Regions from separate parts of the Streptomyces hesseae genome, predicted to be linked through region 2. Evidence: riboswitches for the same ligand, from Rfam matches in the RefSeq annotation. Region 2 holds a riboswitch; the other holds the start of a gene.
What was found. A riboswitch is a leader RNA that binds a small molecule or an ion and turns the genes downstream of it on or off. The one in region 2 is predicted to bind S-adenosylmethionine.
Positions count from the first base shown of each region.

Region 1: linked by a shared signal. The riboswitch ahead of RM609_RS27950 (aminotransferase class V-fold PLP-dependent enzyme) and the one ahead of thrC (threonine synthase) in region 2 are both predicted to bind S-adenosylmethionine.

Region 1 covers NZ_JAVRFI010000024.1:68,583-72,199, reverse strand. Annotated here, with positions in the region: gene trpD (anthranilate phosphoribosyltransferase) at 1-1,043, shown strand, start outside; SAM riboswitch class IV at 1,121-1,237, shown strand; gene RM609_RS27950 (aminotransferase class V-fold PLP-dependent enzyme) at 1,389-2,693, shown strand; gene RM609_RS27945 (Lrp/AsnC ligand binding domain-containing protein) at 2,786-3,067, opposite strand; gene RM609_RS27940 (rhomboid family intramembrane serine protease) at 3,064-3,617, opposite strand, start outside.
Region 2 covers NZ_JAVRFI010000041.1:5,711-9,327, reverse strand. Annotated here, with positions in the region: gene RM609_RS33395 (MoaD/ThiS family protein) at 1-276, opposite strand; gene thrC (threonine synthase) at 332-1,627, opposite strand; SAM riboswitch class I at 1,645-1,788, opposite strand; gene RM609_RS33385 (glucosyl-3-phosphoglycerate synthase) at 1,941-2,888, shown strand; gene RM609_RS33380 (alpha,alpha-trehalose-phosphate synthase (UDP-forming)) at 2,991-3,617, shown strand, end outside.

The DNA.
Region 1 (3,617 bases), on a different contig from region 2:
GCGGCGAGCGCTCGGTGGCTCACACCTGGCCCGGCCTCCTGGAAACCCTGCTGCGCGGAGTGGACCTCGGCGCCGACGACACGGCCTGGGCCATGGACCGGATCATGCGCGGGGAGGCCACCGACGCCCAGATCGCGGGCTTCGCCGTCGCCCTGCGGGCCAAGGGCGAGACGGTCGCCGAGATCTCCGGCCTGGTCCGGGCGATGTACCGGCACGCCAATCTCATCGAGGTGCCCGGCCCCAGCGTCGACATCGTGGGCACCGGCGGCGACGGCGCCAAGACCGTCAACATCTCCACCATGTCCTCGATCGTCGTCGCGGGCGCCGGGGCGAAGGTCGTCAAGCACGGCAACCGCGCCGCGTCCTCCGCGAGCGGCGCCTCGGACGTCCTGGAGAAGCTCGGGGTCAATCTGGAGCTGACCCCGCGCCGGGTGGTGGAGGTGGCCGAGGAGGCCGGCATCACCTTCTGCTTCGCCGTGAAGTTCCACCCCGCCCTGCGCTACGTGGCGCCCGCCCGCCGGGAGCTGGGCATCCGCACGACCTTCAATGTGCTGGGCCCGCTGACCAACCCCGCGCGGGTGAAGGCCCAGGCGACCGGGGTCGCGGACGCCCGGATGGCGCCGATCCTGGCCGGGGTGCTGGCCGAGCGCGGCTCCTCGGCGCTGGTCTTCCGCGGTGACGACGGGCTCGACGAGCTCACCACGACGGCCACCTCCCGGGTGTGGATCGTGGGGGACGGCCAGGTGCGGGAGGAGTCCTTCGACCCCCGGGACGTCGGCGTCGACCTGGTGCCCATCGAGGCGCTGCGGGGCGCCGACGCCTCGTACAACGCGGATGTGGCCCGCCGGCTGCTCGCCGGGGAGACCGGCCCGGTCCGGGACGCGGTGCTGCTCAACTCCGCCGCCGCGCTGGCCGCCCTGACGCCGACGGACGCGCCGCTCACGGAGCGGATCCGGGCCGGGATGGAGCGGGCGGCCGAGTCCATCGACTCGGGCGCGGCCCGGCGGGTGCTGGAGAAGTGGGTGGAGGCCAGCAACGCGTAGGTCCTCCGGCAAGGGCGCGGTCCGCGATGCGGACCGCGCCCTTGCGCATTCAAGATCCTGTGGCATGATGCTGCGCAGGTCACGAGTGACAGCGATTCGGCCCCGGCCTGCTGTCCGGCAACCCTCCTTCCGTGGCGGGGTGCCCCGGGTGATGACCAGGCCGCAGGCAGCGACGTCTGCGGCAAGCGCGGATCCCTCGCCAGGGATCCTGGTTGTCGAGGGAGATCCTTCCGTGTTGCAGCGAATGCGATAGGGCCGTTTCGGCCCCTTCTCCGGTAATCCCGTGTGCGCCCCTGTGCGGCGTGCGCGCGTCTTCATCCATCGCCCTTACCGGGAGAATTCGCCATGTCCGCATGCCCTGTTACCGCTGTCGCCACCACTGTCGAGCCGCTGCCCGTCCTCGGTCGCGACGTCCGCGTACCGCTCGCCACCGGAGGCGAGGTGACCTACGCGGCGCTCGACTACGCGGCCAGCGCACCGGCGTTGCAGCGGGTGTGGGACGACGTCGCCGCCTACGCGCCGTACTACGGCAGCGTGCACCGGGGCGCCGGGTACCTCTCGCAGTTGTCGACCGACCTGTTCGAGGGCTGCCGGGCCACCGTCGCCGCCTTCCTCGGCTGCCGCGAGGACGACCAGGTGGTCTTCACCCGCTCCACCACCGACTCGCTGAACCTCCTGGCGTCCGTACTGCCCGCCGGCTGCCGGGTGTTCGTCTTCGAGACCGAGCACCACGCCGCCCTGCTGCCGTGGCGCGGCGCCGAGGTCACCTACCTCGACGCCCCCCGTTCGCCGAGGGAGGCCGTCGAGACGCTGGAGCGGGCGCTGGCCGACCGGGAGCCCTACGGCCCGGGGCTGGTCTGCGTGACCGGCGCGTCCAATGTGACCGGCGAGCTGTGGCCCGTGAGGGAGCTGGCGGCGGCCGCGCACGCGCACGGCGCGCGCATCGTGCTGGACGCCGCCCAGTTGGCGCCGCACCACCCCGTGGACGTCGCCGAGTGGGACGTCGACTGGGTCGCCTTCTCCGGGCACAAGCTGTACGCGCCGTTCGGCGCGGGCGTGCTCGCGGGGCGCGCGGACTGGCTGCGGGCGGCCGAGCCGTATCTGGCGGGCGGCGGCGCCAGTCGCAGGGTGGCCCGGAACGCGGAGGGCGGGGTCGAGGTCGAGTGGCACGACACCGTGGCCCGGCACGAGGCGGGCTCGCCCAATGTCATCGGCGCCTACGCCATCGCCGCCGCCTGCAAGGCGCTCCAGGAGGCCGGCTTCGACCGGCTGGTGGAGCGGGAGCGGGAGCTGATCGCGCGGGTACGGGCCGGACTGGCGGACGTCCCGGGGGTGCGGGTGCTGTCGCTGTTCGGCGAGGACGCGCCGCGCGTGGGCGTCCTCTCCTTCGTCGTCGACGGCTGGAACAGCTCCCGCTTCGCGGCCGCGCTCTCCGCCGAGTACGGGATCGGGGTCCGCGACGGACTGTTCTGCGCCCATCCGCTGGTGCGGGTCCTGCTGAACGGGGACCGGGACGCGGACGGCGAGTGCGGGGGCCCTGACGAGGGGCGTTCGGTGCTCAACGCGGTTCGGGTGAGCTTTGGGGCGGGGACGCCCGATGAGCATGTGGAGCGGTTTGTGGGGGCTGTGCGGGAGCTTGTTTCCGCGTAGTTCTTCGGCTGCGGGCCGCCGTCGGCTGGTCGCGCCCACGCGGCGCTAGCCGCATATCGACACTGCCTCGCGCCCCTTTGGGGCGCAGCCCCTTAGTTGTCGAGGCCGATCGCGAAAGCCGCTTCCAGGTCGTGCTGGGAGTACGTGCGGAAGGCGATGTGGGTCTCCGTCGAGGCCACGCCAGGCACCTTGCTGATCCGGCCCGGGATGAGGTCCGCCAGGTCGTCGTGCCGGGCCACTCGCACCATCGCGATCAGATCGGCGCCACCGGTGACCGAGTAGACCTCGCTCACGCCCTCGATGGCGGCGATGCTCTCGGCGATCTCGGGGATCCGGTCCACGTCGGTCTTGATGAGCACGATCGAAGTGATCACGTCGGTTTGTCTCCTTCGGTGGACCTGGCTGCGTCCTTCACTCTAGCCGCAGGTGTCCGAAGCCCCCAGGCGTAGCCGAATCCGAGTGCGAATCCCACGACGTGGGCCAGATAGGCGACCCCGGGGCGCCCGGCGTCCGTCCCCGTCGCCAGCCACTGGAGCGCGAACCAGAACAGCAGTACGGCCCAGGCGGGAAAGCGCAGCGGCAGGAAGAACAGGAAGGGGAAGAGGCTGGTGACCCGCGCCCTGGGGAAGAGATAGAGGAACGCGCCGAGCACCCCGGAGATGGCTCCCGACGCCCCCACGAGCGTGCGTTCGGAGTGGGCGTGCACGGCCGCGTAGCCGAACAGGGCCAGATAGCCGGTGAGGAGGTAGCAGCAGAGGAACGCGGCACGGCCCAGATGGGCCTCGGTCATGGCGCCGAAGACGTAGAGGAAGAGCATGTTGCCCAGCAGATGCAGCCAGTTCCCGTGCACGAAGAGCGCGGTGAGCGGAGTGCACAGAGCCCAGGGGGAGCCGTGCAGGAGCTCCTGGGGCACGACCCCCCAGC
Region 2 (3,617 bases):
TCAGCCGCCGGCGACCGCGGGAATGATCGACACTCCGGCACCATCCGGAGTGACCGCCTCCAGTCCGCCCTCGAACCGTACGTCGTCGTCATTGACGTACACATTGACGAAACGGCGCAGCTTTCCGTCGTCGTCGAGAACGCGCGCGGCGATTCCGGGGTGGTTCTTCTCCAGGGAGGCGATGACTTCGCCGAGAGTGGCTCCCTCGGCGGGGACTTCCGCCTTACCGGCGGTGTAGGTGCGAAGGATGGTGGGGATTCGGACGTTGACGCTCATGGGGTCACCTTTTGGTTTAAGAAGCCGGGGAATAGGGAAACGGTGGCCGCGCGCGTTAAAGCCCCGCCGCCCGGAAAGCGTCGAGCGAAGGCGGAATCGTCGCCGTCGGTCCCGCCGCCACCGCGTCCAGCGTCTTGAGGCCGTCGCCCGTGTTGAGCACGACGGTGGTCAGCGACGGATCCAGCCGCCCGTCCTCCAGCAGCTTCCGGGTCACCCCGACCGTCACCCCGCCCGCCGTCTCCGCGAAGATCCCCTCCGTACGGGCCAGCAGCCGGATCGCCTCGACGATCCGCTCGTCGTCCACGTCCTCCACGGCCCCGCCCGTGCGCCGGGCGATGTCGAGCACGTACGGCCCGTCCGCCGGGTTGCCGATGGCCAGGGACTTGGCGATGGTGTCCGGCTTCACCGGCCGCACCACCTCGTGCCCGTCCTTGAAGGCGCGCGAGACCGGCGCGCACCCCTCGGCCTGGGCGCCGAAGATCCGGTACGGGCGGTCCTCGACCAGTCCCAGCGCGATGAGCTCCTTCAGCCCCTTGTCGATCTTCGTCAGCTGCGATCCCGAGGCCACCGGCACCACGATCTGGTCCGGCAGCCGCCAGCCCAGCTGCTCGCAGATCTCGTACGCCAGGGTCTTGGAGCCCTCCCCGTAGTAGGGCCGCAGATTGACGTTGACGAACCCCCAGCCCTCGCCCAGCGGGTCGCCGATGAGCTCGCTGCAGAAGCGGTTCACATCGTCGTACGTGCCCTCGATGCCCACCAGGTCGCCGCCGTAGACCGCCGCCATCACGACCTTGCCGGCCTCCAGGTCGTGCGGGATGAAGACACAGGACCGCAGGCCCGCGCGCGCCGCCGCGGCGCCCACCGCTCCCGCCAGGTTCCCCGTCGAGGAGCACGAGAGGGTGGTGAAGCCGAAGGCGCGCGCCGCCTCGACGGCGATGGCGACGACGCGATCCTTGAAGGAGTGCGTGGGGTTTCCGGAGTCGTCCTTGACGTACAGCCCGCCGGTGACGCCCAGCTCGCGGGCGAGGTTGTCGGCCTTGACGAGCTTGGTGAAGCCGGGGTTGAGGTTCGGCCGGTCCGCGACGTCGGCGGGTACGGGCAGCAGGGGGGCGTAGCGCCAGATATTCGCGGGTCCGGCCTCGATACGGCGGCGCAGCGCCTCGGGGTCCCCGGCGGGGAGTTCGTAGGCCACCTCAAGGGGGCCGAAGCAGCCCACGCAGACGAAGGAGGGACCGAGCGGGAAGCGCTCGCCGCACTCGCGGCAGGAGAGCGCCACGGCGGGACCGAAGGAGGCGACGGAGGGGTCGGTGACACGTACGGAGGTACGACTTTCAACGGCTTCGACAGCCATGGAGGCGAGGCCCTTTCTCCTCATCTTCCTCGCGGCGAACGTCGCCACGAGACGGAATTGGCACCTTCCCCGCCGGGAGCCTCGCCGTGTGAACGGTGAGACCGGCTGGAGGGTTGCCGGGGCTTCAACGGGCCGTATCCCTCTGCCCCTCTGGATGAGCGGTATGGCGCTGGGCGGACCCAGGCGTTTGTGCGCGTGACGACCCCCGACATAGGACGGCCGTCCGCGTTGTTCAAGACTGTAACGGAAGGGATGGTCGCTTGAGAGGGCCGTCCGAACCGCGAGATGCGTCACAACGACAGGAGTTATGCACGTGCTGGAAGAGGTGGAACGCTGGCTCGCCCGGCGGTCCTGGTCCGCCGCCGACCGTCCGCTCGACCAGCTGCTGGCCGCGAAAGGGGACACGGGCACCACGGTCAGCGTGGTGCTGCCGGCGCTGAACGAGGAGGCGACCGTCGGCGAGATCGTGGCGACGATCCGCCGCGAGCTGATGTCGGAGTCCGTCCCCCTGGTGGACGAGCTGGTGGTGCTGGACTCCGGTTCCACGGACCGCACCGCCGAGGTCGCCGCGGCGGCCGGCGCGCGCGTCGTGCACCGGGACGAGATCCTGCCGCGACTGCCCGCGCTGCCCGGCAAGGGCGAGGTGCTGTGGCGGTCCCTGCTGGTGACGACGGGCGACGTCGTCTGCTTCGTCGACGCCGACCTGAAGGACTTCTCCAGCGCCTTCGTCTCGGGGATCGTCGGCCCGCTGCTGACCGATCCCGAGGTGCGGTTCGTCAAGGCCATGTACGACCGCCCGCTGGGCGAGGTCGCGGGGCAGGGCGGCCGGGTCACCGAGCTGGTGGCGCGCCCGCTGCTCAATCTCCACTGGCCGCAGCTCGCGGGCTTCGTCCAGCCGCTGGGCGGCGAGTACGCGGCCCGCCGCTCGCTGCTGGAGCGGCTGCCGTTCCCCGTGGGCTACGGCGTGGAGCTGGGCCTGCTCGTGGACGCTCTGCACACGGTGGGCCTGGACGCGCTGGCGCAGGTCGACGTGGGCGTGCGCAAGCACCGCCACCAGGACGGCCGGGCGCTGGGCCGGATGGCCGCGACGATCTACCGCACGGCGCAGCTGCGGCTGGCCCGGGGCCATCTGGTGCGCCCGGAGCTCACCCAGTTCGAGCGCACGGCGGAGGGGTTCGTACCGCGGACGTACGCGGTGGACACCGAGGAGCGGCCACCGATGGCGGAGATACCGGAGTACGCCCGGCGGCGCGCGGCGTAACCGCCAGGAGAAGGGCCGGAGAAGGGAACGGGACGTTCCCGTGTGCCACCCGACGGGCCGTGCGTACGTTTGAGCGGTTCCCCGGGCGGCAAGGCTGGCGACATGGTCGCTGAGCATCCCCCGTCCGCCCCGGAAGCCACTGCCCCGGTAGCCGCCGCACCCATCGTCGTGGCGTCCAACCGGGGGCCCGTCTCGTACGCGCTGCGCGAGGACGGCTCGCTGGCGGCGGGCCGGGGCGGCGGCGGGCTGGTGTCCGGGCTGAGCGAGATCGGGCGGGACCCCCAGGGCGCGGCGGCGGTATGGGTGTGCGCGGCGCTGGGCGAGGGCGACCGGCTGGCGGCGGGGCGCGCGGGCCGAAGACTCGACCCGGCCGACACGGGCGGGCTGCGGGTGCGGATGCTGGACATCCCGGCCGGGACGTTCTCCGCCGCGTACAACGGCGTGGCCAATTCCGTGCTGTGGTTCGCCCACCACATGCTCTGGCAGACCCCGCTCGAGCCGGTGTTCGACAAGGAGTTCCGGTCTCAGTGGGCGGCCTACGAGGCGTACAACACCGCCTTCGCGGACGCGATCGCCGAGGAGGCGGCCGAGGGCGCCGTCGTGCTCGTCCAGGACTACCACCTCACCCTCGTCCCCGGGCTGCTCCGGACCCGCCGCCCCGACCTGCGCATCGGCCACTTCTCCCACACCCCCTGGGCCCCGCCGGACTACTACCGGCTGCTGCCGGAC